4 regions of the Pseudoxanthomonas sp. GW2 genome follow, and region 2 is predicted to be linked to each of the others. Evidence: predicted binding sites of a transcription regulator. Region 2 holds the regulator's gene; each other region holds the start of a gene.
What was found. The regulator FliA, encoded in region 2, starts transcription of late flagellar genes. The targets are predictions, from matches to a motif close to TAAAGTTTNNCNNNCNNNGGCCGATAA.
Positions count from the first base shown of each region.

Region 1: B351_RS0110590 (HD-GYP domain-containing protein) is a predicted target of FliA. The motif match lies at 2,196-2,222, and genes of this name have one in related genera.
Region 3: B351_RS0101075 (GGDEF domain-containing protein) is a predicted target of FliA. The motif match lies at 1,927-1,953, and genes of this name have one in related genera.
Region 4: B351_RS0109995 (flagellin) is a predicted target of FliA. The motif match lies at 2,894-2,920, and genes of this name have one in related genera.

Region 1 is NZ_ALIP01000124.1:8,181-16,603, reverse strand. It holds gene B351_RS0110605 (NAD(P)H-binding protein) at 1-680, opposite strand, end outside; gene B351_RS0110600 (S-(hydroxymethyl)glutathione dehydrogenase/class III alcohol dehydrogenase) at 684-1,793, opposite strand; gene frmR (formaldehyde-responsive transcriptional repressor FrmR) at 1,853-2,128, opposite strand; gene B351_RS0110590 (HD-GYP domain-containing protein) at 2,263-3,504, shown strand; gene B351_RS0110585 (hypothetical protein) at 3,629-4,051, shown strand; gene B351_RS0110580 (glutamate--cysteine ligase) at 4,085-5,464, opposite strand; gene B351_RS0110575 (VIT family protein) at 5,609-6,322, shown strand; gene yihA (ribosome biogenesis GTP-binding protein YihA/YsxC) at 6,339-6,941, opposite strand; gene B351_RS0110565 (cytochrome c) at 7,089-7,877, shown strand; gene B351_RS0110560 (thiol:disulfide interchange protein DsbA/DsbL) at 8,000-8,423, shown strand, end outside.
Region 2 is NZ_ALIP01000067.1:17-3,836, forward strand. It holds partial or broken gene B351_RS16230 (Hpt domain-containing protein) at 1-338, opposite strand, end outside; gene B351_RS0104720 (protein phosphatase CheZ) at 342-971, opposite strand; gene cheY (chemotaxis response regulator CheY) at 968-1,360, opposite strand; gene B351_RS0104730 (RNA polymerase sigma factor FliA) at 1,387-2,127, opposite strand; gene B351_RS0104735 (P-loop NTPase) at 2,124-2,957, opposite strand; partial or broken gene flhF (flagellar biosynthesis protein FlhF) at 2,995-3,820, opposite strand, start outside.
Region 3 is NZ_ALIP01000015.1:2,755-11,177, forward strand. It holds gene B351_RS0101070 (cupin domain-containing protein) at 67-411, shown strand; gene B351_RS0101075 (GGDEF domain-containing protein) at 416-1,840, opposite strand; gene gnd (phosphogluconate dehydrogenase (NAD(+)-dependent, decarboxylating)) at 2,031-2,930, shown strand; gene B351_RS0101085 (oxidoreductase) at 2,938-3,996, opposite strand; gene B351_RS0101090 (BON domain-containing protein) at 4,159-4,509, shown strand; gene B351_RS0101095 (glycoside hydrolase family 3 N-terminal domain-containing protein) at 4,731-6,875, shown strand; gene B351_RS0101100 (hypothetical protein) at 6,944-7,255, opposite strand; gene B351_RS0101105 (hypothetical protein) at 7,345-7,842, opposite strand; gene B351_RS0101110 (dicarboxylate/amino acid:cation symporter) at 7,922-8,423, opposite strand, start outside.
Region 4 is NZ_ALIP01000120.1:11,424-19,846, forward strand. It holds gene fliS (flagellar export chaperone FliS) at 1-8, opposite strand, end outside; gene fliD (flagellar filament capping protein FliD) at 102-1,439, opposite strand; gene B351_RS0109995 (flagellin) at 1,594-2,787, opposite strand; gene flgL (flagellar hook-associated protein FlgL) at 3,111-4,313, opposite strand; gene flgK (flagellar hook-associated protein FlgK) at 4,310-6,187, opposite strand; gene flgJ (flagellar assembly peptidoglycan hydrolase FlgJ) at 6,191-7,300, opposite strand; gene B351_RS0110015 (flagellar basal body P-ring protein FlgI) at 7,300-8,423, opposite strand, start outside.

The DNA.
Region 1 (8,423 bases), on a different contig from region 2:
GCGGATGCGCCCTGCATGCGCGCCGATCCGAGGATGGTGTGGCCGCTTGCGCGCGGCACTTCGGCGGCCAGCGCGGCAGCGACGTCTTCGGCGGTGATGGCACGCAGCTGCCCCGGCAGCAGCGGACGCAACCAGCGGTCCAGGCGCGCGGCCAGGTGCTCGCCGCGGCGATGCGGCTGGCCCAGGCGGGCGCGGTCGCCCAGCAGCAGCGCCGGCCGCGCGACCACCAGTGCATCCAGCGGCAACGCGGCCAGCGCCTGCTCCAGTTCGCCCTTGGTGCGGTTGTAGAACACCGGCGACCGGGGATTGGCGCCCATCGCGCTGACCAGCCCGATGCGGCGCACGCCGGCCTCCAGCGCCGCGCGCGCCACCGCCAGGCTGGCGTCGAAGTCCACCGCCCGGAACGCCTCGCGCGTGCCGGCCACGGCAATGGTGGTGCCCAGTGCCAGGTAGGCCTCGCCGGCTGCCGGCAACGGCGGCAGGCGCGCGAAGTCGACCACGTGCAGCTGGAGCTTCGGGTGCCGCAGTTGCAGCGGGCGGCGGACCAGGGCGTGCACCGCGGCCACCTGCGGATCGGCGCACAGGCGCGCGAGCAGCGCGCGCCCGACCAGACCGCTGGCACCGGCCACCAGCGCGATCCTCGCGCCGGTGGCCATGGCATTGGCGCCCGCCGGCTGCATCGCTCAATAGTGGATGACGGTGCGGATCGACTTGCCCTCGTGCATCAGGTCGAAGGCCTCGTTGATCCGCTCCAGCGGCAGGGTGTGGGTGATGAAGGGCGCCAGCTCGATCTTGCCGGCCATCGCGTCCTCGACCATGCCCGGCAGCTGGCTGCGGCCCTTCACGCCACCGAAGGCGGTGCCCATCCACTTGCGGCCGGTCACCAGCTGGAACGGACGGGTGCTGATCTCCTTGCCCGCGCCGGCCACGCCGATGATCACGCTCTGGCCCCAGCCGCGGTGCGCGCATTCCAGCGCCGCGCGCATCACCTCGACGTTGCCGATGCACTCGAAGCTGTGGTCCACGCCCCAGCCGGTCATCTCCACGATCACCTGCTGGATGGGCTTGTCGTGGTCCTTCGGGTTGACGCACTCGGTGGCGCCCATCTGCCGCGCCAGTTCGAACTTGGCCGGGTTGGTGTCGATGGCGATGATGCGGCCGGCCTTGGCCTGCCGGGCGCCCTGGATCACCGCGAGGCCGATCGCGCCGAGGCCGAACACGGCCACCGAATCGCCTTCCTGCACCCTGGCGGTGTTGTGCACGGCGCCGATGCCGGTGGTCACGCCGCAGCCCAGCAGGCAGGTGTGTTCCGGGTTGGCCTGCGGGTTGACCTTGGCCAGCGAGACCTCGGCGACCACGGTGTACTCGGAGAAGGTCGAGCAACCCATGTAGTGGTAGATCGGCTGGCCGTTGTAGGAGAAGCGGGTGGTGCCGTCGGGCATCACGCCCTTGCCCTGGGTGGCGCGCACCGCCACGCACAGGTTGGTCTTGCCGCTCTTGCAGAACAGGCACTGCCCGCACTCGGCGGTGTACAGCGGGATGACGTGGTCGCCCGGCTTGACCGAGGTCACGCCCTCGCCCACCTCGACCACGATGCCGGCGCCCTCGTGGCCCAGCACCGCCGGGAACACGCCTTCCGGGTCCTCGCCGGAGAGGGTGAAGGCGTCGGTATGGCACAGCGCGGTATGGGTGATCTTCACCAGCACTTCGCCGGCCTTGGGCGGGGCGACGTCGATCTCGACGATCTGCAGCGGCTGGCCTGCGGCGAAGGCGACGGCGGCACGGGACTTCATGGGGAAACTCCTTTGGGACGGCGACGAACGGATCCGCCGGCGCTCCGGCGGAGGGGGAATCACTTGAGGTAGGAACGCACCAGCGCGGTCATCTCCGCGACCCGCGCCTGGCGCTGCTCGTCCGAGCCGGCGGCGTGGCCGAAGGTCTCGCGGATATGGGCCTCCATCACCTCGGACATCAGCCCGTTGACCGCGCCGCGGATGGCGGCGATCTGCTGCAGCACCGGGGCGCAGTCGGCGCCGGCCTCCAGCGCGCGCTCCAGCGCCTCGGCCTGGCCGCGGATGCGGCGCACGCGGGCCAGCACGCGCCGCTTTTCCTCGGGACTGTGGGGCATGGCCGGCCTCCTCTGATACTGGGGGATAGTATCAGCCAGGCCGCCGGCCGGCGAGCCGCCGCGGTGCTCAAGCCAGGCCACGTCCGGCCGATATGGCCCCCGGCACCCTGTCCCCCCAGAGCCGCCGGTCCACGATGCAGCGCACCATCCCCGTCCACCAGCTCCGCCCGGGCATGTACGTGCAGCGGGTCAACGGCGCCTGGCTCAAGCATCCGTTCTGGCGGACCTCGTTCCTCGCCACCGCGCGCGACATCGAGCGCCTGCAGGGCAGCGGGATCGAGACGGTGGACATCGACCCGGAGCGCAGCCTGCCGGAGGAAGACCCGGCCGAAGCGGCCGCGGAACCCGCCGCGGAACCCACGCCGCCTCCCGGCGCCGCCGGGACGACCGCCGGCGCGGAGGAAAATCCTGGCCCGCGCGGCGCGAGGGTGGCGCCGAAGGTCGACCTCGACGCCGAACTGACCCGGGCGCGCCGCATCTGCCAGGAGGGCCGCGAGGCGGTGGAGGCGATGTTCCAGGAAGTGCGCATGGGGCGCATGGTCGATGCCGCCTCGGTGCTGCCGCTGGCGCAGGAGATCTCCGCCTCGGTCGGCCGCCATCCCGGCGCGCTGATCGGCATCGCCCGGCTCAAGACCGCCGACGACTACACCTACCTGCACTCGGTGGCGGTCGGCGCGCTGATGTCCGCGCTTGCCCGCCAGCTGGGCCTGGACGAACAGGCCTGCCAGGCCGCCACCGTCGGCGGCCTGCTGCACGACCTGGGCAAGGCCTGCGTGCCGCTGGAGATCCTCAACAAGCCCGGGCGCCTGGAGCCGGAGGAGATGGAGGTCATGCGCACCCACCCGGAGCATGGCGCGCGCCTGCTGCGCGAGGGCGGCGAGCACGACGACCGGATCCTGCACATGGTGCTGCACCACCACGAGCGCATGGACGGCACCGGCTACCCGGCCGGCCTGGCGGCCGCGCAGCTGCCGCTGCTGACGCGGATGAGCGCGGTGTGCGACGTGTACGACGCGATCACCTCCAACCGCCCCTACAAGGAAGGCTGGGATCCGGCCGAGGCGCTGCGGCGGATGGCCTCGTGGAAGGGCCACTTCGACCCGGTCGTGCTCAAGGCCTTCATCGCCAGCCTCGGCATCTATCCGGCCGGCAGCCTGGTGCGGCTGTCCAGCGACCGCCTGGCGGTGGTGCTGGACCAGCGGCCGGGCGACCTCACCCGGCCGCTGGTGCGGGTGTTCTATTCGGCGCGGCTGCGCTCGCACCTGCTGCTCGCCGACGTGGACCTGTCGGCGCCCGGCTGCAGCGAGCGCATCACCGGGATCGAATCGCCCCGCGAATGGGGCTTCCGCGACCTGCACAAGCTGTGGGCGCCTTGACCGCCGCGCCCGCGCGCGGGCGTTCGCCAATGCGCAAGAAAGTGTTCCGCCAGGTTGCCTGAGCAACCTTCGCCGGATCGCTATAGTCGTTGCTCCCCCGACCGCCACACTGCATGGAGCAACCGTGAGCGATTCCCCCCGCCCACCATCCGTCCTCCCGTTCCTGTGCGGCGCGGCCGCGGCGCTGGCCTTCGCCGCCGGCAGCAACACGCTGCCCAGCCGCGCCCCCGTGCCGGCCACGCCGCTGCCGGCCCCGGCGCCGGCGCGCGGCCAGGCCGGCCGCTTCGATGGCGCGGACCTGTGCCTGCGCGAAGCCGCCGCCCTGCTCCCGGCCGATACCGCGTTCCCGGAGATCGCCTCCTACTTCGACCAGAACGGCAGCCTGCAGCTGTGCACGGTCGACTACCAGGACCCGGCCGATCCGCAGCGGCGGATCGGGCACCGTTTCGACGTGGCCGGCGGCCGCTTCGGCCAGCCGTATGCCGGCGTGCTTCCGGGCCGGCACGAGCCCGGCCTGGCCCTGCCCGCGCTAGATGCAGGCAGGTAAGCGCGGCGCGGGCCTCCACGGCCCGCCCCGCCTTCAGTAGGCGAATTCGGCGAACACCCGGTCGATGTCGCCCTGCCACGGGCCGTGGAACAGTTCGAGCTTGCGCTCGGCCGGGGTCAGCCCGGACTCGGCGATTTCCATCAGGGTGTCGAGGAAGCGCGATTCGTCGATGCCGTCGGCATTGCGCGCGGCGCGCCGGCGCAGGCCGGCGGCGGAGATCTCCAGCGCCGCCAGCGCCAGCTCGCGCACGGTGGCGCCGCGGAACGGCAGCTTCAGCGCGTGCCTGGGCACGCCGTAGCGCAGGGCGTGGCGCTCCTCGCCGGTGAAGTCCTTGACCAGGTCCCAGGCCGCGTCCAGCGCCGCGTCGTCGTACAGCAGGCCGACCCAGAACGCCGGCAGCGCGCACAGCCGCGCCCACGGGCCGCTGTCGGCGCCGCGCATCTCCAGGTACTTCTTCAGCCGCACCTCGGGGAAGGCGGTGGTCATGTGGTCGGACCAGTCGCGCAGGGTCGGCAGCTTGCCCGGCAGCGCCGGCAGGCGGCCTTGCATGAAGTCGCGGAAGCTCTGCCCGCTGGCGTCGACGTAGGTGCCGTCGCGGTAGCTGAAGTACATCGGCACGTCGAGCAGGTAGTCGACGTAGCGCTCGTAGCCGAAGCCGTCCTCGAACACGAAGTCGAGCATGCCGGTGCGGTCCGGGTCGGTGTCGGTCCAGATGTGCGAGCGGTAGCTGAGGAAGCCGTTGGGCCGGCCCTCGCTGAACGGCGAATCGGCGAACAGCGCGGTGGCCACCGGCTGCAGCGCCAGCGACACCCGGAACTTCTTCACCATGTCCGCCTCGGAGGCGAAGTCCAGGTTGACCTGCACGGTGCAGGTGCGGGTCATCATGTCCAGGCCGAGGCCGCCGACCTTCGGCATGTAGGCGCGCATGATCCGGTAGCGGCCCTTGGGCATCCACGGCATGTCCTCGCGCCGCCACTTCGGCTGGAAGCCCATGCCGAGGAAGCCCAGCTGCAGCTCGTCGGCGACCTGGCGCACCTCGTCCAGGTGGGTGCCCAGCTCGACGCAGGTCTGGTGGATGGTCTCCAGCGGTGCCCCGGACAGCTCCAGCTGCCCGGCCGGCTCCAGGGTCACCGAGGCGCCGTCGCGCACCAGCGCGATCACCCGCTCCGGCTGCCCGTCCACGCTCTCGCGCACCGGCTGCCAGCCGAACCGGGCCAGCCCGGCCAGCAGCGCCTCGATCCCGCGCTCGCCGTCGAACGCCGGCGGCCGCAGGTCGTCCAGGCGGAAGCCGAACTTCTCGTGCTCGGTGCCGATGCGCCAGTCCGCGCGCGGGCGTTCGCCGCCGGCCAGGTATTCCACCAGCTGGTGGCGGCCGGTGACCGGGGTGTCGGCGACGTGGCTGGGACTCGACAAGGCTGGCACTCGCGCGGGGGAACTGTAGGGACCCGGCGCTGGCCGGAACGGGTGCGAACTATAGCGTGCCGCGGCGCACACCGATGTCGTACCGGTGGGCGTGCAGCTTTCCATGGCCGGGCTGGACTGGCATAAGCTGCCGCTATGCCACAGCCCCCGCAGCGCCACAGCCGCCAGCCCGAACTGCACCGTACCGACCGGGTGGGCTGGTTGCGCGCGGCGGTGCTCGGGGCCAACGACGGCATCGTCTCGGTATCCGGCGTGGTGGTGGGCGTGGCCGCCAGCGGCGCGGCGCCAGGCGCGATCCTGACCGCCGGCATCGCCGCGACCGTGGCCGGGGCGATGTCGATGGCCGCCGGCGAGTACGTGTCCGTGCAATCGCAGGCCGATACCGAGCAGGCGGACATGGCGATCGAGCGGCGCGAGCTGCAGGAGGACCCGCAGGCCGAGCTGGAGGAGCTGGCGCGGATCTACCAAGCGCGCGGGCTGGAACCGGCGCTGGCGCGCCAGGTCGCCGAGCAGCTGACCGCGCACGACGCCCTGGCCGCGCACGCACGCGACGAACTGGGCATCAGCGAGAGCCTGCGCGCCCGCCCGGTGCAGGCGGCCGGGGCCTCGGCGGCGGCGTTCTGCGCCGGCGCGGCATTGTCGATCCTGGCCACGATCCTGGCGCCGCCGGCCAGCACCGGCCTGGTGGTCACCGCGACCACCCTGGTGGGCCTGCTGCTGTCCGGGGCCTGGGCCGCGCACATGGGCGGCGCGCCGCTGCTGCGCGGCGCCTTGCGCGTGGGGTTCTGGGGCGCGGCGGCGATGGCCGCGGCGCACCTGATCGGCGGGCTGTTCGACGTGCCGGTCTAGCCGGCGCAGTCCCGGCTCAGGCCAGTTCCAGCCAGCCGGCGACCACCGCGCGGGCTTCGTCCACGCCCTGCTTGCTCTCGCTGGAGAACGCTTGCACCCCGACCTGGCCGGCACCGGCCGCGGCCAGCTCGCGCCGAACCGCGGCCACCGCCTGCGCCTGCTGGCCACGGCCGAGCTTGTCGGCCTTGGTCAGCAGCGCGTGCGCGGGCAGGCCGCGGGCGATGGCGTAGTCGATCATCTGCCGGTCGTAGTCCTTGAGCGGATGGCGGATGTCCATCACCACCACCAGCCCGCGCAGGGCCTGGCGGCTGCGGAACCAGCCGTCGAGGAAGCGCTCCCAGTGCGCCTTCATCTCCATCGGCACCTTGGCGTAGCCGTAGCCGGGCAGGTCGACCAGGTAACGCTCCGGTGCGACCTCGAAATAGACCAGCTGCTGGGTGCGGCCGGGGGTCTTGGACACCCGGGCCAGGGCGTTCTGCCGGGTCAGGGCGTTGAGCGCGCTGGACTTGCCCGCGTTGGAGCGGCCGGCGAACGCCACTTCGAAGCCGCCATCCGGCGGCAGCTGCGCGGGCGTGTGCGCCGAGCCCAGGTAGCGGGCCTTCTCGAGGGGATTGGACATGGGCATAGGATCGCATGCCCGGCCCCGGGTCGGGGCCGGGCGCGGTCCGGGCGGGGGTTTCGTTGACCGTCGCTGCCCGGCGCGGGGATAATCCCGACGTTTCGCGGCCGTCCAGGCCGCGCCGAATCGGGTTCCCGGAGCTCTAGCATGCGCCACGCTCGCGTTATCGCCCTTGCCGGACTGGCCGTCGCGGTCACCGCCGTCGCCGCCTACGCTGCACAGACCACGGTGGTGCCGATCCCGGACAACGAGCCGGTGCAGGAACAGCCGCTGGAGGTGGACCTGAGCAAGACCCACTGGGGCGATGCCGAGGCCGGTGCCACCGCCGCCACGACCTGCGCGGCCTGCCACGGCGCCGACGGCAACCCGTCCGATCCCATGTACCCGCGCCTGGCCGGCCAGAGCGAGCGCTACATCGCCCGCCAGCTGGCCCTGTTCGCCAGCGGCGAGCGCCACAGCGGCCTGGCCGCGGTGATGGTGCCGTTCGCCCAGTCCCTGACCCCGCAGCAGATGCGCGATGTCGGCGCCTACTTCGCCCGGCAGAAGTCCGGCGCCGGCGTGGCCGACGACGCCGAGATCACCACCGGCCCGTACGCCGGCATGAAGTTCTACGAGGTCGGCGAGAAGCTGTACCGCAGCGGCGACGCCGAGCGCGGCATCCCCGCCTGCATGGCCTGCCACGGCCCCAGCGGCGCCGGCAACCCGGGCCCGGCCTACCCGCACGTCGGCGGCCAGATGTCCGAGTACACCGCCCGCCGCCTGGAGGAGTTCCGCGCCGGCGTGACCAGCGAGCGCGACCCGGCCCTGTTCAACATCATGGCCAAGGTCGCCTCGAAGCTGACCGACGAGGAGATCGGCGCCCTGTCCAGCTACCTGCAGGGCCTGCACGACCGCGCCGACGACGTGGCCGCCGCCGGGGCCGCCGGCCGGCAGTGAACTTCCGCCACCGGCCGCGGTCGGAGTAAGCGTGGTCCCTCTCTGATTACCTTGCGCCGGCCCCCGAGGCCGGCGTCTTTATTTCCGCCAGGCGCCCAACCGGCGCCGCGAGGAAGCCCGCGATGAAGCCCCTGCTCACTGGACTGCTGTTGCTTTTCCTGGCCCGGGTGCCGGCCGCGCCGGCGGCCACCCCGGAGCTGCAGGAAGGCGTGGACTACGTGCGCATCGAGGCCGGCCCGCTTGACCCGCGCGCCGGCCGGATCGAGGTGGCCGAGGTGTTCGCCTACACCTGCCCGCCCTGCGCCAGCTTCGAGCCGCGGCTGCAGGAGTGGAAGCGGCGCCTGCCGGCGGACGTGGACCTGGTGCAGGTGCCGGCGGCCTTCGGCGGCGCCAGCGACACCTGGGCGCGCACCTACTACGCTTCGCGGCAGCTGGGCGTGGCCACGCGCAGCCACCCGGCGCTGTTCGAGGCCCTGCACCAGCGCCACAGCCTGCCGCGCAACCCCACCCCGCAGGAACTGGGCGAGTTCTTCAAGGACTTCGGCG
Region 2 (3,820 bases):
TGCTCCGGCTCGGTGCCGGCGGCGACCGCGTCGAGCATGGCCTGCAACCAGTCCAGCGAGCGCTGGGCGGCGTCGAAGTGCAGCGGGTCCAGTTCGGCGGTGCCGGAGCGGGCGGCGCCCAGGGTTTCCTCGGCGGCGTGGCACAGCTCGACCATCGGCTGGATGCCGAGGAAGCCGGCACCGCCCTTGAGGGTGTGGAAGCCGCGGAACACCGCATTGAGCTGCTCGCTGTCCTGGGGCGCGCGCTCCAGCTCCACCAGCTGCTCGCCGAGCCGGTCCAGGATCTCCTGGGCCTCGACGATGAAGTCCGCGGCGATTTCGGGCGTCACACCGCTCATGGCTTACAGCCCCAGTTCCGACAGCAGGGCGTCGGCGTCGTTCTGGCTGACTGCATGGGTGTCCAGCCCGGCCACCGCGGGGCCCGCCAGCGCGGGCTCGCGCGGCTCGGCGCGCGGCGGCAGGCCCAGTTCGCCGAAGCCTTCGTGGACGCGGCGCACGATCCCGGCGACGCGGCGGATGATCTGCCCGGTCAGGTCCTGGTAGCTCTGGGTCAGGGCGATCTCGGTGAGGTTGCGGCGGATGCGGTCCAGCACCTGGTCCTGGCCGTCGGTCACGCCTTCGGCGCGCAGGCCCTCGACCAGGGCGCGGCATTCGTCGGCCAGGTCCAGGGTGCGGTGGGTGGCCTGCTCGGTCATGCCGATGACGTGGTCCAGGCGCGCGCAGGCGTCGTCCAGTTCGACCCCCTCCACGCCATGGTCGTCGGCGCCGGGGACCTCCGGCAGTTCGCCCAGGGCCTGGCTCAGTTCGCGCGCCAGCCGGCCGAGGCCCTGCACGAGCGGACGGGTGCGGGCGGCGGCCAGGGCGTCGATCTCGGCGCGCAGTGCGCTTTCGTCGCCGCGGTCCAGGGCTTCCAGGGCGTCGTGCAGGCGCTGGACCAGCGCCGCACGCTCGGGGGATGCGGTGGTGCTCATGCCGTCGCCGCCAGCCGTTCGAAGATCTTGTTGAGCTTCTCCTCGAGGGTCTGCGCGGTGAACGGCTTGATGATGTAGCCGTTCACGCCGTTCTGCGCGGCCTCCAGGATCTGCTCGCGCTTGGCCTCGGCGGTGACCATCAGCACCGGCAGGGTCTTGAGCTTGGGGTCGGCGCGGATGCTGCGCAGCAGCTCGATGCCGGTCATGCCCGGCATGTTCCAGTCGGTGATGACGAAGTCGAACGGCTGCGCGCGCAGGGCCGCCAGCGCGGTGTGGCCGTCGTCGGCCTCGGCGGTGTTGCTGTAGCCCAGATCGTTGAGCAGGTTCTTGACGATGCGTCGCATCGTCGAGAAGTCGTCCACGATCAGGATCCGCATGTTCTTGTTCACTTCGTGCTCCGTTTGGCGTTGCGTGCTCAGTCGTCGTCCAGACCGGCATCACGTGATTCGTACTGGGACAGGCGGCCGCGCAGGCGCAGCACGGCCTGGCCGTGGATCTGGCACACCCGGGACTCGCTGACCCCGAGCACCGCGCCGATCTCCTTCAGGTTCAGCTCCTGCTCGTAGTACAGCGACAGCACCAGCTGTTCGCGCTCGGGCAGGTTGGAGATGGCCGCCGCCAGCTCGCGGCCGAAATCGCTGCGCTCCAGCAGCTGCTGCGGGGTGGGGCTGTTGCTGTTGACCTGCACGTCGCCGTGGTCTTCCACGTGGGAGTCCAGGCTCAGCACCTGGCCGCGAGAGGCGTCCTCCAGCAGGCGCAGGTACTCCGGCAGTGGCATGTCCAGCTTGGCCGCCACTTCCTGCGGCGCGGCGGCGCGGCCGGTGGCCTGCTCGATCTCGCGCACCGCGGCGGCGGCGTCGCGGGCGCGGCGGTGCACCGAGCGCGGCACCCAGTCGCCGCGCCGGATCTCGTCGATCATCGCGCCGCGGATGCGGATCGAGGCGTAGGTCTCGAACGAGGCGCCCTGGTCGGGGTCGTAGCTGCGGCTGGCCTCGATCAGGCCGATCATGCCGGCCTGGATCAGGTCGTCGACCTCGACGCTGGCCGGCAGGCGCGCCGCCAGGTGGTGGGCGATGCGCCGCACCAGGTCGGCATGCCGGGTGATGGCGTCGTCGTTGCTGCCGCGCACGGCGCGGTATTCGGCCACGGCATTCATGCGACCGCGCCTTGCCGGATCATCCGGTCGACGAAGAACTCGATGTTGCCGCGCGGGGCGGTCGGCGCCTGCCAGCGCGCCGCGCGGCGGGCGATCTCGGCGATGGCGCGGGCCGAGGGGCTGGCCGGGTAGGCGGTGGCGACGGCCTGCTGGCGCTGCACCGCCATGCGCAGCCAGTCGCACTGCGGCACCGCGCCGAGGAAGTTCAGAGAGACGTCACCGAGGAAGCGCTCGCATACCCGCGACAGCTTGTCGTACAGGCCGCGGCCCTCGGCCGGGCTGCGCACCATGTTGGCCACCACCTGGACCCGGTCCACGCCGCGCTCGCGGGACAGGACCTTGATCAGGGCGTAGGCGTCGGTGATCGAGGCCGGCTCGTCGCAGACCACCACCACCGCGTCCTGGGCGGCCTGGCAGAAGGTCAGCACGCTGTCGGTGATGCCGGCGGCGGTGTCTACAACCAGAATGTCAAGATCACGCTGCAGGTCATTGAAAACATTGACAAGTCCCACGTGCTGGGCTGGCTGCAGCTCGGCCATGTGCCGGCGCCCGGAGGCGGCCGGCACCACCAGCATGCCGTTGGGGCCTTCCAGGATCACGTCCTCCAGCTCGCAGCGGCCGGCGACCAGGTCGGCCAGGGTGTGCTGCGGGGACAGGCCCAGCAGCACGTCGACGTTGGCCAGGCCCAGGTCGGCGTCCAGCAGCAGGGTGCGCTTGCCCAGCGCCGCCAGCGAGGCGGCCAGGTTGACCGACAGGTTGGTCTTGCCCACGCCACCCTTGCCGCCGGTGATGGCGATGCTGCGGACGGGGGCGAGCGGTGCGTGGTTCATCGTCGGGCGGAAGGGGCTCGGGGTTGCGGGGCGGGACTCAGGCGACGGCATGGTCGGCCTCCGGGATGTTCGGCTTATCGGCAGCCCGGCGCAGATCTTCAAGGCGAAGCACCAGGCTGGCGGCATTGGCCCGGTGCAGGTCCTCCGGGACCCGCTGGCCGTCGGTCACCCAGGTCAGCGGCAGCTGGTGGTCCACGACCACCGACAACGCGCTGCCCAGGCGCCCGGTCTCGTCGACCTTGGTCAGGACCACGCCCTGCGGGCGGGCCGGGCCGAAGCGGCGCACGACCTCGTCCAGGTCGGCGAAGTGGGAGTTGGCCGGCAGCACCAGCAGGGTGCTGACGTTGCGTGCGGCGCGCAGCCAGTTGAGCTGGTTGGCCAGGGCGCGGTCGCGCTGGCCGAGGCCGGCGGTGTCCACCAGCACCAGGCGGTAGTCCTGCAGGCGCTGCAGCAGCTGGATCAGGGCCGCGTCGCTGTCGGCCTCGTGCACCGCGATGCCCAGCTGGCGGCCGTAGCCGTACAGCTGCTCGCGACCGCCGATGCGGGAGGTGTCGGTGGTGACCAGGGCGATGTCGCGCGGGCCGTGCTCGGCCACGAAGCGGGCGGCCAGCTTGGCGATGGTGGTGGTCTTGCCGGCGCCGGTGGGGCCGACCAGGGCGATCACGCCGCCGGCCTCCAGCGGGTCCACCGGGCACACCGGCAGGCGCCGCGAGATCAGGCCCAGCATCAGGCCGCGGCCGCGGTGCATCGGGGTGTCGGCCGGCAGTTCCAGGACGATGTCGCGGGTGATCCCGGCGTCGAAGCCGTAGTCCTCCATCAGTTCCATCGCCGCCAGCCGCACCGGCGAGCCGCGCAGGCGCTCG
Region 3 (8,423 bases), on a different contig from region 2:
CGGCGCGGGTGACGGCCGCTTCACGCACGCCGCGCCAAGGTCGCCGGATCTTCGCCAGGAGTTCCCATGCGCCACCAGCGACTACGCTTCGGCCGCGGTTTCCGCGTGCTGTTCGAACACCGTCGGGTGCAGGCGGCGCAGATGGTGCTGGCGCCGGGCGCCAGCGAGGGCGGGGAGGGCAATCGCCACCGCGGCGCCGACCAGTGGCTTTACGTGGTTTCCGGCAATGGCGTGGCGATCGTCGCCGGGCGCCGGCAGCGGCTGGCGCCCGGCAGCCTGCTGCTGGTTGAGCGCGGCGAGGAGCACGAGATCCGCAATACCGGCCGCACCCCGTTGCGCACGGTGAACTTCTACGCGCCGCCGGCGTACACCGGCGCCGGCAACGAGCGCCCGGCCGGACGCCCGCGCTGAGCCGTCAGTGCACCGCGACCACGCGGTTGCGGCCGTCCTGCTTGGCCCGGTACATGGCGCGGTCGGCGCGGTTGAGCAGGTGCTCGCGGTCCTCGCCCAGCTGGCGCACGGCCACGCCGGCGCTGAAGCGTACCTCGATGCGCCGGCCCTCGTGCAGCAGCGGGCGCGCCGCCAGGGTGCGCTGCAGGCGCTGCAGCAGCGCGGCGGCCTCCTCGAGGGTGGTGCGCGGCAGCACGACCACGAATTCCTCGCCGCCGTAGCGGGCCAGCAGGTCGTCCTTGCGCAGGCCTTCGCCCAGCACCTGCACCACGTGGCGCAGGGCGGCATCGCCGCCGGCATGGCCGAAGCTGCCGTTGAGCCGGCGGAACTCGTCCAGGTCCAGCACCGCCACCGCCAGCGGCCAACCCTCGCGCTCGGCCCGCGCCAGCAGCTGCGGGTACTGCTCCTCCAGGCCGCGGCGGTTGAGCGCGCCGGTCAGCGGGTCGCGGCTGGCCAGTTCGCCGATGTCGCGCAGCTGCGCTTCCAGCTCGCGCACGCGCGCCTCGGCCGCCTCCACGTCCGCCCGCGCGGCCTGCAACTGCTCGTGCGAGCGCAGCGCCTGTTCCTGCAGGCGGCGGGTGTCGTCGAGCACGTCCTCCAGGCGGTGGCCGAGGTCGGCGATGGTGCGCGCCTCGCGGATCGCCGCCAGGTGCGCCTGCAACCGGTCCTGGTACTCGCCGGCGCGGGCGGCCATGCCGTCCAGGCTCTCGACGAAGGACACCATCATCACCCGCATCGCGTCCTTGGACTGTTCGATGCCCTGGCGCAGCAGGCCCTGCTGGTAGGCCAGCTCGCGCAGGCCCTGGCGGGTGGCTTCCAGGGTCTGCAGGTCCGGGTCCTGGCCCAGCAGGCGGCGCACCGCGGCGACCTGGCCGCGCAACCAGCTGCCGTCGTCCAGCAGTTCGAACAGGTTTTCCAGCAGCAGATCGAACAGTTCCAGCAGCAGGCGCTGCTGTTCGGCGGCCTCGCCGGCGTGCACGCCGACCTGGTGGCACAGCTCGCGCACCCGGGTCGCCAGCGGCGACAGGTCCGCGCCGGGCGACCAGCGCTTGAGGTCGCCGGCCAGGGCGGTCGACTCGTCGGCCAGGGCCGGAAGCGGCCGCAGCAGCGAGGCCAGGGCCACGCCCACCGCCTGCCGCAGCAGGTCCCGCAGCTGCTCGGCCTCGGCCGCGGCCGGCGCATCCAGGGCGGCGGCGAAGTCGCGCAGGTACTTGTCCAGGAACTGGTGCAGCACGCGCGCGGCGGTGGCCCAGTCGGCGGCATCGGTAGCCGAGGCCAGGCGCCGGCCGAGGTCGCCCAGCTCGCCCGGCAGCGTGGCCATGCCGCGCGCGAACACGGGCAGCACGTTGCCGGCGTCGGGGACGACGCCGTCGCTGGGGACGGAGCGCACTGCGGACTGGCCGCTGGCGGCTCCGCGGTCTCGGAGGGACATGCGCATGGCTCTCGGGCGCGGAACCTGGCTGGAGGAACGCCTCGTTAGCGGCCGCCGGCGGCCGGGGTTTAGCCCGGGACGGACCTTTCCACGGGCGCTGGCGCCGGTTGTGCGAGGCTTGACGCCCCTACCCACGACAGGAGAACCCATGGATATCGGCATGGTCGGACTTGGCAGGATGGGCGGCAACATGGCCCTGCGCCTGGCCCGTGGCGGCCACCGGGTGGTCGGCTACGACCCCGGCGCCACCGCCCGCGGCGCGGCGCCGGAACTGGAAACCGTCGAATCGCTGCAGGCCCTGGTCGAGGCGCTGCCGGCCCCGCGCGCGGTGTGGCTGATGGTGCCGGCCGGCGCCCCGGTCGACTCCACGCTTGACCGCCTGCTGCCGCTGCTGCAGCCGGGCGACGTGGTGGTCGACGGCGGCAACTCCAACTACCGCGACAGCGAGCGCCGTGCCGCGCGCTGCCGCGACGCCGGCGTGCATTTCCTGGACTGCGGCACCAGCGGCGGCGTGTGGGGCCTGCAGGAAGGCTACAGCCTGATGGTCGGGGGCGAGGCCGAGGCGGTGGCGCTGCTGCGGCCGGTGCTGGAGACCCTGGCGCCGGCGCCGGACCGCGGCTGGGGCCACGTCGGGCCCAGCGGCGCGGGACACTTCACCAAGATGGTCCACAACGGCATCGAGTACGGGATGATGCAGGCCTACGCCGAAGGCTTCGCCATCATGCAGCGCAAGGAATCGATGGCGCTGGACCTGGCCCAGGTCGCCAGGATCTGGCAGCACGGCAGCGTGGTGCGTTCCTGGCTGCTGGACCTGGCGACCGATGCGCTGGAGCGCAACCCGACCCTGGAGGGCATCGCCCCCTACGTGTCCGATTCGGGCGAAGGGCGCTGGACCGTGGCCGAGGCGATCGACCTGGACGTGTCGGCGCCGGTGATCACCCTGTCGCTGCTGGAGCGGCTGCGCTCGCGCGAGAACGATTCCTACGCCGACAAGCTGCTGGCGGCGTTGCGCCAGGGCTTCGGCGGGCACGGCATCCGCCCGGGCTGAGCCGCGCTCAGCCGGAGTATTCGAAGGCCACCTCGCGGCGGCCGGCATCGCTGCGTTGCGCCGCCTCGATCAGCGCCATCGCCAGCAGCGCGCTCTCGGCGGTCACCGGCGGCAGGCCGCCGTGCAGGATGGCGTCGCGCACGCCGGCGTAGTACGCCGGCCAGTTGCCGGGCAGCGCCGGCGCGGCCGCGTCCTCGGCGACCGAGCCGTCGGCGCCCACCCGCAGCAGACTGCCCGGGCGTGGGTCGCGTCCCCACCCGCCGTGGCTGGGACGCAGGCCGGCGCGCAATGCGTCCTCCTGCGGATCCAGGCCGTGCTTGATCCAGCTGCCGGCGCTGCCGTGCACGGCGAAGCGCAGGCCGTGGCCGGGCACCAGCGAGCCGCCATGCAGCAGCACCCGCAGGCGTGGATAGCGCAGCTGTACGTGGAAGTAGTCCACCGCGGTGGCGCCGTGGCGCTGCATGCCCAGGTCGGCGGTCACCGCCAGCGGCGGGCCGAACAGCTGCAGCGCCTGGTCGGCCAGGTGCGGGCCGAGGTCGTACCACAGTCCGGCGCCGGGGCCGGCGCGGTCGCGCCAGCGGTCCGGCACCTGCGGGCGGAAGCGGTCGAAGTGCGAGTGCAGCTCGGCCACCTCGCCCAGCGCGCCGGCGTCGAGCAGGGCGCGCAGGGTGAGGAAGTCCGCGTCCCAGCGCCGGTTGTGGAACACCGACAGCACCTTGCCGGCCTGGCGTGCGGCTTCCGCCACCGCGCGGGCCTCGTCCAGGTGCAGGGCGAACGGCTTGTCCACCACCACATGCTTGCCCGCCTGCAGTGCGGCGCGCGCGATCGGCGCGTGGCTGTCGTTGGGCGTGGCCACCACCACCAGGTCCACGGCCTGGTCCTCCAGCACTTCGGCCACCTGCGCGCAAACCCGCGCCTGCGGATGGTCGGCGGCAATCTCCGCGGTGCGACTGGACACCACGCTGTGCAGGCGCAATCCGGGCGTGGCCGCGACCAGCGGCGCGTGGAACACGCGGCCAGCCAGTCCGTAGCCGACCAGGGCGACGTTCAGGACATCCGGGCTCATGGAAGAGATTCCAGCGGCAATGCGCCGATTAGACGTGCGCATGGCCGCCATCGCAACTGGTTCAGGCGCTTGAACCAATCACGAATCCATCGCGCGCGGTTCACCCGTGCTGGACGCTGCCCTGGCGGAGACTGGCCGCCCATTCGCCAAGGAGCCAGACCCATGCGCAAGAACGCCACCGTGCTCGCCGCCACCTTTGCCGCCCTGCTGTTCTCCGGTGCCGCCATGGCCGGCGACAACGATCCGCAGAAGAAGAAGGCCGCCGACGCCGATTCCAGCCAGCCGGTGTCCGACACCTGGATCACCACCAAGGTCAAGTCCAGCCTGCTGGCCGACAGCGACGTGTCCGGCACCAAGATCGAGGTCGACACCGTCGACGGCGTGGTCTACCTGACCGGCACCGTCGGCAGCCAGGCCCAGGCCGACGAGGCCAAGCGCATCGCCGGCGAGATCGACGGCGTGGCCAAGGTCGACACCAGCCGCCTGAAGGTCGACGCCCAGGCCTCGCGCTGATCGGCCTGCTGTTTTTTGCGGCACCCGTCACGGGTTGCCGCCGCGGCGCGGGGCCACGGCCCCGCGCCCTTCTTTTGTCCGCGGCACGGCGCGTGCCGCGGACAGCGAGCGTCAAGGGGCCGCGGTGGCCGCTCCGCTAGAATCGCCGCACCCCCGCACTGCCCGCACCGATGCCGACCACCCTTCCCGCCGACCCGCGGGTCGAATCCCTGATCCCGCGCATGACGCTGGAGGAAAAGGCAGGCCAGCTCGGCGTGTTCGCCGACATGGTCCGCCCCTTCGCGCCGGACGTGAATCCCGAGACCAACGTGCGCAATGCCACCGAAGTGCTGGAGCAGGTGCGCGCCGGCCGCGTCGGCACCCTGTTCAACGGCGTCGGCGCCGAGGCCGGGCGCGAGATCCAGCGCGTGGCGGTGGAGGAGAGCCGGCTGGGTATTCCGGTGCTGCTGGCCGCGGACGTGATCCACGGCATGCGCACCGTGTTCCCGATCCCGCTGGGCGAGGCCGCCAGCTTCGAGCCGGACCTGGCCGAGCGTACCGCCCGCGCCACCGCCATCGAGGCCACCGCCGCCGGCATCCACTGGACCTACGCGCCGGCGGTGGACATCGCCCGCGACCAGCGCTGGGGCCGAGGCGCCGAGGGCGCCGGCGAGGACGTGTACCTGGGCCGCCGCTTCGCCGCCGCGCGCGTGCGCGGTTTCCAGGGCCCGGACCTGCGCGCGCACGATTCGTTGCTGGCCACGGCCAAGCACTTCGTGGCCTACGGTGCGGTGAGCGCGGGCCTGGACTACAACTTCGTCGAGATCGCCGAAGGCACCCTGCGCGACGTCCACCTGCCGCCGTTCAAGGCAGCGGTCGACGCCGGCGCGCTGGCGGTGATGACCGCCTTCAACGACATCAACGGCATCCCGGCCAGCGCCAACCACGCGCTGCTGACCGGAGTGCTGCGCGGGGAATGGGCGTTCGCCGGCGTGGTCGTGTCCGACTACACCGCCGACATGGAGCTGATCGCGCACGGCTATGCCGCCGACGAGCGCCACGCCACCGAGCTGGCGTTCTCCGCCGGCATGGACCTGAGCATGCAGAGCGGCTTCTACGCCGCGCACCTGCCGGCGCTGGTGGAATCGGGCCGCATCCCGATGGAGAAGCTGGACGCGGCGGTGCGCCGGGTGCTGTCGCTGAAGGCGGCAATCGGCCTGTTCGACGACCCCTACCGTTCGCTGGACCCGGCGCGCGAGGCCGATGCCTCCTGGCGCGAGGCGCACGAGGCGCTGGCGCGCGACGCCGCGCGCCGCTCGATGGTGCTGCTGAAGAACGAGGGCGGGCTGCTGCCGTTGCGCCGCGACGCGCGCATCGCCCTCATCGGCCCGTTCGCGCGCGACCTGGACAACATCGAAGGCTGCTGGACCCTGTTCGGCGACCGCAGCCGTTACGTCAGCCTGGAAGCCGGCCTGCGCGCGGCGCTGCCGGACGGCGGCGCGCGCCTGCGGGTGGTGGATGGCTGCGGGCTGGAGGCGCCATTGCAGGGCGGCATCGAGGCCGCGGTCGCGGCCGCGCGCGAGGCCAACGTGGTCGTGCTGGCGGTGGGCGAGCCGCAGCGCTACAGCGGCGAGGCGCAGTCGCGCACCCAGATCGTGCTGCCGCCGGCGCAGCAGGCGCTGGCCGAGGCGGTGGCGGCCACCGGCACGCCGGTGGTGGTGCTGCTGCGCAACGGCCGCGCGCTGGCGCTGCAGGGCGCGGTGCGCGACGCGCAGGCGATCCTGGTCACCTGGTTCCTGGGCAGCCAGACCGGGCACGCGGTGGCCGACGTGCTGTTCGGCGACTACGGCCCTTCCGGGCGCCTGCCGGTGAGTTTCCCGCACGATTCGGGGCAGCAGCCGTACTTCTACAACCACCCGCGCACCGGCCGTCCGGAACTGCCGGACATGAAGGAGTTCAAGGCGCGTTGGCGCGAGCACCCGCACCAGGCGCTTTATCCCTTCGGCCATGGCCTGACCTACGGCCAGGTCGAGTACGGGCCGACCACGGTGGAATCCCCCGCGGTGGCCTGGGACGGCGAGGCGGTGTTGCGCGCGACGGTGCGCAACAGCGGCACGCGCGCGGTCGAGGAGGTGGTGCAGCTGTACGTGCACGACCGCGTCGCCAGCCGCGTGCGCCCGGTGCGGGAACTGAAGGGTTTCGCGAAGCTGGCGCTGCAGCCGGGCGAAGCACGCGAGGTGGAATTCCGGCTGTCGCGCGCGGACCTGGCATTCACCCGCGCCGACGGCACGCAGGGTGCCGAGCCGGGCTGGTTCGACGCCTGGATCGCGCCTTCGGCGGTGGCCGGCGAACCTGCCGCGTTCGAACTGCTGCCGCCGCAGGGCTGACGCGCGGACGCCACGCCGGTGGCCGGCGTGGCGTCCCTGGACGAGGTATCGGGCAGGCGCCGCGAAGACTACATGCCGTGCGGATCGGCGCCGCGTTCCCAGGCACGCAGCACCGCCTGGCGCGCGCGGGTCCAGTCCAGCCGCGACTTGCCCTTGCGGGTTTCCCATTCGCGCCGCAGCTGCTCCTCGGCGGCGGCGAACTCGGCGGCCGGGTCGCGCTGGCGGAAGGCATAGCCGGTCTCGTACGCGGCGGCGTAGTCGTCGTAGGTATCGCCTTCCATGTAATAGGGCTCGCTGCGGTACTGCTGGTTCCAGTAACCGGAGTCGGGGAACTGCTCGGTGGCCGTGCGGCCGGGCACCTGGTAGCCGGGCGTGCTCATCGGCGTCTCCTCTGCGGTGGGTGGAACGCCACGCTATCGGGGGCGGCGTTAAACAGGCCGATCCGGCGGGTGAGCGCGGTGTTAGGCATTCAGCTGGCCGCGCTGCTGGCCTCGTACGGCAGCAGGATGGCGCCGGTGCGCACGATGGCCGCGTCGGCCACCGCCAGCTCCTGCTCGTCGCCGTCGACCACCAGCAGCACCTGCCCGTCCTCGATCGCCTCCTCGAACTTGCGCCGCACCGGATCCTGCACGGTCGCGCCCATCAGCGCCGACGACCAGCTGCCGACCGCGGCGCCGACGCCGGTCATCAGCGCCGCGCCGGCCAGGGTGATGCCCAGCGGCGGCACCGCCACCGCGACCAGGCCCGCGACCAGCCCGATCGCGCCGCCGCCGGCGGCACCGCGCAGCGCCGCGGGAACCATGTCGGTGTGCGCCTCGCGCAGGTCGTCCGGCACCGAATCCATCTCGATGTCCGCGCGCGCGATCAGCGACAGGCAGTCGCGCTCGATCCCGGCGTCGTGGGCGGCGCCCAGCGCGGCCTGCGCCGTGGCCAGGTCGGGGGTGGTGTAGATGCGCCGCTGCTTCATCGCGGTGTCCTCCTGCTTCGGATGCAGGGGAATGTGGAGCGCGCGCGGTGACACCTGCGTGAGCGGGCGCCGCGCGCGTTCAGGCGGCGTCCTTCGGCTCCGCGTCGGCGTCGGCGGCGTCCGGGCTGTGCCGCGAGACGATGCCCGCCGCGGCCAGGTCTCCGGTGACGTTGCCGGTGGTGGCGAACACGTCGGGGATGGTGTCCACCGCCAGCAGCAGGCCCAGCGGTTCCACCGGCAGGCCCATGGACTGGGTCACCGGCAACACCGTGGCCATGAAGCTGACCTGGCCGGGCAGGCCGACCGAGCCCAGGCTTATCACCACCGCCAGCGCGGCGCCGGCGGCCAGCTGCAGCGGGGTCAGCTCGATGCCGTAGGCCCAGGCCACGAAGCACGCCGCGGTGACGTACTGGATGGGGCTGGTGATGCGGAACAGGGTCACCGCCATCGGCAACACCAGGCCGGCGACCGCGCGCGGGATGTGCAGGCGCTCGCGCGCGCTTTCCAGCATCGCCGGCAGCGTCGCCAGCGAGGACTGGGTGCTGGCGGCCACCACCTGCACCGGCAGCGCGGCCCTGGCG
Region 4 (8,423 bases), on a different contig from region 2:
GCGTACATGATTTGTTCCTCGGTATTGCAGCCTTGCATCTCCTCCAGCGGGGGAGTCGGGGCAGGGCCTGCAGTCCTTATCGACCGGATGGCGTCGCCGCTTTAACCCGACTTGCCGCTGGACAGCAGGTCGTTGAGAGAGCTGGCACTGCCCTGGAGCTGCATGATCATGGTTTCCATGGCAGTGAACTGGGATGTGTACAGGGTGGCCAGGCGTTCCATCCGCACGTCCAGCGTGTCCAGCTGCTCTTCCAGCTGCTTGAGCTGCTTGTTCAGGCCTTCGGTCCGCGCGACCAGCGTTCCTCCGGCGGTGTCCAGGTGGACCTTGAGGAAATCCTGCATGGGCGTGGCATAGGCCGACTCCTTCCCGAACAGGCGCTCCAGCGCCGCCGGGTCCGCGGCATGCGCCTTGTCGAAGGCGTCAGCGCTGAAGCTCATGGTGCCCTCCTTGGAAACCGTGATTCCAAGCGCCTTGAGCTCCAGCATGTTCCCGCTGAACTGGCCACGCAGCTGGGATTGCAGGTTTCTGACCAGGGCGTCGCCGGTGAGCGGCGATGCGCTGCGGGTATTGGCATCGTAGGAGCTGGTGCTCTTCAGCGTGGACATCGTGCTGTTGTAGGCACTGACGTAACCCGCCAGTGCCGTCTTGATGGCGCCGGTGTCGCTGTTGACCGACAGGGTGTGCTGCTTGCCCTCGGAAGCCGAGGCCAGGTTCAAGGTCACGCCCGGGACCAGGCCCTCGACCGTATTGCTGCTGGATACGCGCTCGAAGCCGTCTACCCGTACCAGTGCATCCTGCGCGGGCGTCTTCTCGTGCAGTCCGCCGCCCTCGGAGCTGGTCAGCGCGAGCAGGCTGCCGTCGTCGTTCGTGGCACTGATGGTCAGCGCGCCGGCGCTGCCGGTATTGGTGGCACTGAAGACCAGATGCTCGCCGTCGTCCGCCTTCACCACGCTTGCGACCACGTTCTTCCCGCCGGCCGCGCGGTTCACCGCCGCTGCGATGTCGCTGAGGGTGTGGGTTTCCTCCACATCCACCCGCAGCGGCGCTTCGCCGCCGAAGTCGATCTCCAGGGTGCCGGCACCCACCGTCGCCCCGGGCTCATACCCGGCGGAGGCAAGCTTCTGGGCGGTTGCCAGGCGCACGACTTCGACGCTGTAGCTTCCCGGAACCGCCTTGTCGCTGGCAGTGGCCGTGAAGCCGGCGTCGGTCGGGACGGCGGCCTTGAAGGCCGCGGTGCCGGCGCTCCCGACCACCTTCTGCAGCGCGCCTTGCAGGGCGCTGAGCGCGCTCTTGACCTGTCCTACCGCCGAGAGCTTTGCGCTGGCTGTCGTGCTTGCCGCGGTGATGCGTTTTTCCGTGGGCAGACGGGTCGCCGTCACCAGCTGCGAAACCAGGGACGCGATGTCGAGCCCTGATCCTCCGGTGGAAATCGATGCCATGGTTGCTCCGTGCGGATGTCGGTGGCGTACCTGGGGTTATCGGCTGCCCCGGAACGCGCTTTAGCGCCGGGTCGATGCAAGCTCCGTGCCGACAGGAGCGGATGCAAAAAAGGCCCCTCGTGAGAGGGGCCTTTCCGGTCGGGTCCGGCGGGCCTTACTGGAGCAGGCTCAGCACGCTCTGCGGGACCGACTTGGCCTGGGCCAGCATGGCCGTGCCGGCCTGCTGCAGGATCTGGTTGCGGGTCAGTTCCGCGGTCTCCTTGGCGTAGTCGGTGTCCTGGATGCGGCTGCGGGAAGCCGAAAGGTTCTCCGCGCTGGTATTCAGGTTCGCCACCACCGAGGTGAAGCGATTCTGGATGGCGCCGAGGTCGGCACGGGTGCTGTTGATCGCCTGCAGGGCATTGTCGACGATCGACAGGGCCTGTTGGGCGCCAAGAACGGTATCGATCTTGATGTTTTCAGCGTGGACGGTTTCGATGTCCGCCGCGTCGGCCGGCACGAAGGGGTCGAGGGGCGTCGCGGTGCCCCAGCCAGTCTCCGCATCTTCGTCGGGAGCCGCAGCGCTCAGCTTCACGGAATCGGCATCTAGCGTCACACCGTCCTTGACTGAAGTGAGGCTCAGGCTCCCGTCCTCGGCGACGCTCGCGAAGATGCCCGACTCGCCGATCTTCGCATTCATTGCACTTGCAATTTGCTTCGCCGCTTCTTTGGTATCGGTGCCCTTTTTGATCACGACCTCAATCTCAGCTTCACCAACGGTCCCAGTGACCTTCACGTCGTTGGCGCTTGCGTCGATTTCGCTCAGATCCTGAGTGCCACTGGCAAAGCTTGAGCCGCCCAGCGACTTGATCCTCGCGTCCACTACCTTATCGATCGCAATTGCTTGGCCGGAGTTAGCGCCGACCTGGAACAGTTGGCCGGAGAAGCTGCCGTCCAGCAGCTTGGTGCCGTTGAAATCCGAATGCTTTGCAACGCGATCGATTTCCGACAGAAGCTGCTTTACTTCAGAATTCAGCGCCGCACGATCCGTATCGGAGTTGGTGGCGTTGGCCGACTGCACGGCCAGCTCGCGGATGCGCTGCAGGTTGTTGCCGATCTCGGTCAGCGCGCCTTCGGCGGTCTGCGCCAGCGAGATGCCGTCATTGGCATTGCGGGCAGCGACTTCCAGGCCGCGGATCTGGGTGGTGAAGCGCTGGCTGATCGCCAGGCCGGCCGCGTCGTCCTTGGCGCTGTTGATGCGCAGGCCCGAGGACAGGCGCTGGATGGTCGTCGCCATGCTCGCGCTGCTGGTGCTCAGGTTGCGCTGCGCGTTGAGCGACATCACGTTGGTGTTGATGACTTGTGCCATTTTGAGTCTCCTCTAAGCGATTCATCCCGGCGGACAGGACTGCGTAAGCCTTGGCCGGACCTCCGCAGGGGGGTCATCAATCTGACCGGTGCCGCTGCTGTATTCATTAACGGCGGCAGGGTTCGAAGCTTTAGCGCCGCGCCGGGATTTTTTTCTTATGCGCCATGAACTTGCATGGCCCCAAAGGGCTTCTTTCCGGGCGCGTCCGGCTACGGTATCGATTAACGGCAGCGGCTTCCCCGGCTTTAGGGGGAGGAGCGAAAAAGAAAAACGGCGCGGTTGCCCGCGCCGTTCCGTTTCCAGGGCAGGAGGCCCGCGCGCGCTCAGCGCAGCAGGTTGAACAGCGATAGCCCCTGCATGCGGGTGAACACGGTCTGTGCGGTTTGCAAGGCGGTGCTCTCCAGCTGGAAGCGGGTGATCGCGTCGGCGTAGTCCAGGTCGCGCATGCCCGAGAGGGTGATCTTGAGCGTCACCGCGTTTGCCTCGCGCAGCGCGGCCGAGTCCTCGATCAGCGCCATTTGCGCGCCGCCGGAAGCCCGCACGTCGATCATCGCCTCCGCGGCGCGCGCGATGTCGCGCATCGAGGACTGCAATGCGTTGCGGCGGGCCGCGCGGTCCGCCCCGGTCACCACCGGCGCTTCCAGCGCATCCACCAGCTGCTGCACCGTGGCGAACACATCGCGCGTCCCGGACGGACCGATCTGCAGTTCGTCGCCGTCCGCGGGCTGCCCGCTGATCGAAACGCGCAGGCCACCGAACTCGATGTCCGTCTTCGTCGTCCAGGTCCCCGCGGCGACCGCGTTGCCATTGGCGTCGAACACCTCGTAGCCGTCGTCGCCGGTGAAACGGATCGTGTAGCTCTCGCCGTTCCAGCCGCCGGCGCTGCTGCGGCTGAAGCTCTCCAGCACGCCGGTGCCGGTGTTGGAGGCGGCCATGCCCGCGTCCAGCACGCCGTCGCCAGTGCGGATGCGCATGAACACCTCGCTGCCCGGCAGCGTGTCCTGCACGAAGGTGCCGGGCGCGATCTCGACCTGGCGCTGGGTCTGGTCGCCGTTGTAGGCCACGCCGCCGGCGACGCGGGTGAACGGCGCGACGTCGTCGGCCGCGCCGCCGAACAGGTAGCGGCCGGTGCCATCGTCGCTGTTGGCCAGGCTGATCAGGTTGTCGCGGATCGCGCGCAGCTCGGCGGCGATGGACTTGCGGTCATCGTCCGAAAGCGTGTCGGTGTTGGCCTGAACCGCCAGCTCGTTGATGCGGATCATGTCGTCGCCGATCAGCGCGAGGACGTTCTCCTGCAGGCCCAGGCGGTGGTTCACGGTGTTGGCGTTGAGCCCGAACCGCTCCAGTTCGGCCAGCGAGCGGTCCAGGCCCACGGCGGCGCCCACGCCGACCGGGTCGTCCTTGGCGGTGATGTTTTTCTGCCCGGTCGCGACCTGCTGCTGCAGCTGCGAGAGCTTCTTCTGCCGCGCCAGCATGGTGGCCAGCGACAGGTCGTACATCAGGCTGGTGGAGATGCGCGAATTCATCGGCGGACGGCGCTCAGGATGGACTGGAACAGGTTGTCGGCGGTGGAGATGATCTGCGCGGCGGCCTGGTAGGCCTGCTGCAGGCGCAGCATGTTGGCCGCCTCCTCGTCGAGGTTGACGCCGGCCACCGCGTCGCGCGCGGCCCTGGCGTCGTCGTGGATCACCTGCTGCGCGTCGGCCGCGTACTCGGCCTGGCGCGCGGCCGAGCCGACCATGGTGGTGAGGCCGCCGACCGCGCCGTTGAGGCTGATGGTGCCGCCGCTGACCACGCGCGCGTCGTCCAGGTTGGCCAGGCGGGTGGCATTGCCGTTGTCGCCGCTGCCGGGTGCCGCGCGCGAGATGGTGAACTGGTCGCCGGCCGCCGGGATGCCGTCGAGCACCACGCTCCAGCCGTTGGCGCTGATGCGCTGGCCCGGGGTGAAGGCGAACGGGCCGGCGCCGTCGATGGTGTACTGCCCGGCGTCGAGGAACTCGATGACCGCGTCCTGCAGCAGGGCGGGATCGGAGGCGTCCTCCACGCGCAGGCCCGACAGCGCACCGCTGCCCACGTTGGACAGCGCGGCGTTGCCACGCACCGGCGTGGCGGCGGCAATGCGCGACGGATCGGAGATCGCCACCGAGAGGCCACCCGGCGCGCGCGCGGTCGGCTGCACCAGGAAGCGGTCGCCGATCGCGGCGGTGCCGGAAACCTGCAGCGAGATGCCGGCGACCACGAACGGGTCAGCCGCGGTGCCGCTGCCGGTCATCGGCAAGGCCTCGCCGGTGTCGGCGCGCATCGCGATCCAGCCGGTATCGCCCAGGCGCAGCACCAGGTTCTGGCCGTCGAGCGCGGACACGTCGGCGACCTGGGCCTGGAGGGTGGCGCCGCCGCCGTTGCCGGCGTGCGCGTTGACCTGCGGCGCCGGCACGTCGAAGAAGGCGCCGCCCAGGTTGCCGTACAGGTCCATGCCCGCGGCGTGGCCCTGGTTGAAGGTGGTCGCCATCGCCACCGCGATCCGGCCCAGCTCGGCGGCTGCCGGGTCCAGCACGGTGTTGCGGAACTCCAGCAGGCCGCCCATCCGGCCGCCCAGCACGCGCTGGTCCAGCACGGTCCGAGAACCGCCGCCGTCCAGCGCCAGCTGCAGGCGCTCGGGACGGTAGGGATCGGCCACGGTGGTCAGCTTCGAGGCCTGCACGCCCACCACCAGGGGCTGGCCACCGGCGGTGAACACGTTGATCGCGCCGCCGTCCTGCATGACCGCGGTACCGCCGGTGTAGCCGACCAGTTCGGCCACCAGCTGGTCGCGGCGATCCAGCAGGTCGGGCGCGGCCTTGCTGGCGTCCGAGCCGACCTCGCCGTTGATGCGGGCGATCTCCGCGGCCAGGCGGCTGATCTCGCTGGCGCCGGCCAGCAGGCTGTTGTTGATCTCCGAATCCAGCGAGGCGATGTGGCCGTCGAGCTGGCGGAAGCGGGTGGCCAGGGCGTTGGCCTCGGCCAGCACGTTCTGGCGCTCGGCGGTGGCGGCGGCGTTGGAGGACAGCGCGCTGACCGAGTCGAAGAAGTTGGACCAGGCGCCGGCGAGGTTGGTGGCGCTGTCGGAAAACAGCGCGTCCAGGCGCGAAGTCAGGGCGGAAAGCTGCTGCAGGCGCGCCAGTTCACCACCGCTGTCGAGCAGGCGAGAGGTCGCCAGCTCGTCGGCCATGCGCCGGATGTCGGCGACCTTGGTGCCGCTGCCGACGTAGCCGTAGCCGTAGTCGATCGGCGTGCGCGTGGCGAAGTCGACGCGCTGCCGGGTATAGCCCTCGGTGTTGACGTTGGCGACGTTGTGGCTGACCGTCGAAAGCGCCCGCTGGAACGCGAGCAGGGCGCCGGTGCCGGTGGACAGGACGGACATCGCTTATCTCCTGGTGAAGCCGGCCACGTCGGCCGCGGCCAGCGCGCCGCCGGCCGCGCGCGCGGCCACGCCGGCGATCGCCTGCATGGCGCGGTTGACGGTCGGGCCATTGGCGATGGCGGTGATCTTGGCCGCGTAACCCGGATCGGTGGCATAGCCGGCGTTCTGCAGCGCCTGGGCGAAGCGGCGGACGTCGCCGCCGGCCTGCAGCGCCTTCTGGTAGCGCGGGTTGTTCTTCAGCAAGCGCACGTAGTCGGCGAAGCTCTCGGCCGGGGAGGCGTAGGCACGGAACTGCGCGGTCTCGGTGCGGCGCACGCCGCCGGCGTATTCGTGGGTGCGGGTGGTGGCGCGCTCGCCGCTCCAGCCGTTGGCCTTGATGCCGAACAGGTTGTTGGCGCTGCCGCCGCCATCGCGCTGGATCTGGCGCCGGCCCCAGCCGGTTTCCAGCGCGGCCTGGGCCACCAGGGCGCGCGCGTCCACGCCCAGTTCCCGGGCCGCGGCCTGGGCCTGGTCCCAGATGCTGGCGACGAAGTGCTCGGGGCTGCGCGGCGCGAACTCCGCCGCCGCCCGGGCCGCGGCGCCCGGCGGGAGCATGCCGGTGGTGGCCGCGGCGCCCTCCGGGCCGGCCATCAGGCGGCGGACCAGCGCGTCCAGCGGCGAGCCTTCGCCGGCATCGCCGCCCTCGCGGCCGGCGATCAGGTCCAGGGCCCGATCGGCGCCGGGGGAGAGAACGTCGATCGTCCCGGCGGCACTGGCGTAGGCCTGGGCCGCGGCGGCGGCACGGGTCGGGCCGGGACGGACGTCGATGCGGGTATCCAGCGCCTTGCCGCCGGTGGCGTCGATGCCGCTCTGGCGCGCCAGCTGGCGCGCGATCATCGGCGCCAGCCCCAGGCCCTTGCCGGAAGTCAGCGCCTGCGCCAGCTGCTGGTCGTACATGTCACGGAAGACCTGGTTCTCGTTGGGGAACAACGAGTCGCCGAAGCTGGCGTCGCGCATGCTCTTGACCAGCATCCGCGCGAACTGGCCTTCGAGCTGGCGCGCGGCGTGTTCCACCCGCGCGGCGTCGGGAGCGGACTGGGGCGCCAGTTCCAGCGGGCGGGCGTCGATGCGCATCAGATCACTTCCAGCTCCGCGCGCAGCGCGCCGGCCTGCTTCAGGGCCTCGAGGATGGCGATCAGGTCGCCCGGCGCGGCGCCAACCTCGTTCACCGCGCGCACGATCTCGTCCAGGGTGGTGCCGCCCTCGAAGCGGAACATGCGGCTGCCTTCCTGCGCGCTGCTGATGGAGGAGGTCGGGGCGGCCACGGTGCCGCCGCCGGCGAAGGCGCCGGGCTGGCTCACCTGCACGCCCTCGTTGATGGTCACGGTCAACGCGCCGTGGGTGACCGCCGCCGGCATCACCCGCACCTGCGAACCGATCACCACCGTGCCGGTGCGGGCGTTGACGATGACCTTGGCAGGCGCGGTGCCCGGGGTCAGTTCCAGGTTCTCGATCTGGGAGAGGAAGCTGATGCGCATGCCCGGGTCCGACGGCGCGGACACGGCCACCGTCACCCCGTCCACCGCGCGCGCCACGCCGGGGCCGTACATGCGGTTGATCGCGTCGACCATGCGCGCGACGGTGGTGAAGTCGGTGCGGTGCAGGTTGAGGGTCAGGTCGCCGCCGGCCTCCAGCACGTTGGGCAGGGCGCGCTCGATGGTGGCGCCGTTGGGGATGCGCCCGGTGCTGGGGATGTTGACCGCCACGCGCGAGCCGTCGCGGCCCTGGGCGCCGAAGCCGCCGACCACCAGGTTGCCCTGGGCGATGGCGTAGACCTGGCCGTCGGCGCCCTTCAGTGGCGCCATCAGCAGCGAACCGCCGCGCAGCGACACCGCGTTGCCGATCGAGGACACGGTCACGTCGATGGTCTGGCCGGGCTTGGCGAACGGCGGCAACTCGGCGTGGATCGCCACCGCGGCCACGTTCTTCAGCTGCGGGTTGACGTTGGCCGGCACCTGCACGCCCAGCTCGGCGAGCATGTTCTTCAGGCTCTGCACGGTGAACGGCGCCTGGCTGGTGCGGTCGCCGCTGTTGTCCAGGCCCACCACCAGGCCGTAGCCGACCAAGGCGTTGCTGCGCACGCCGCCGACCTGGGCCAGGTCCTTGATGCGCTCGGCCTGCGCCGGCGCGGCCACCAGGGCCAGCAGCACCAGCGCGCAGGCGAGGGCGCGCAGGCCGGAAATGGGGTTGCGGGACG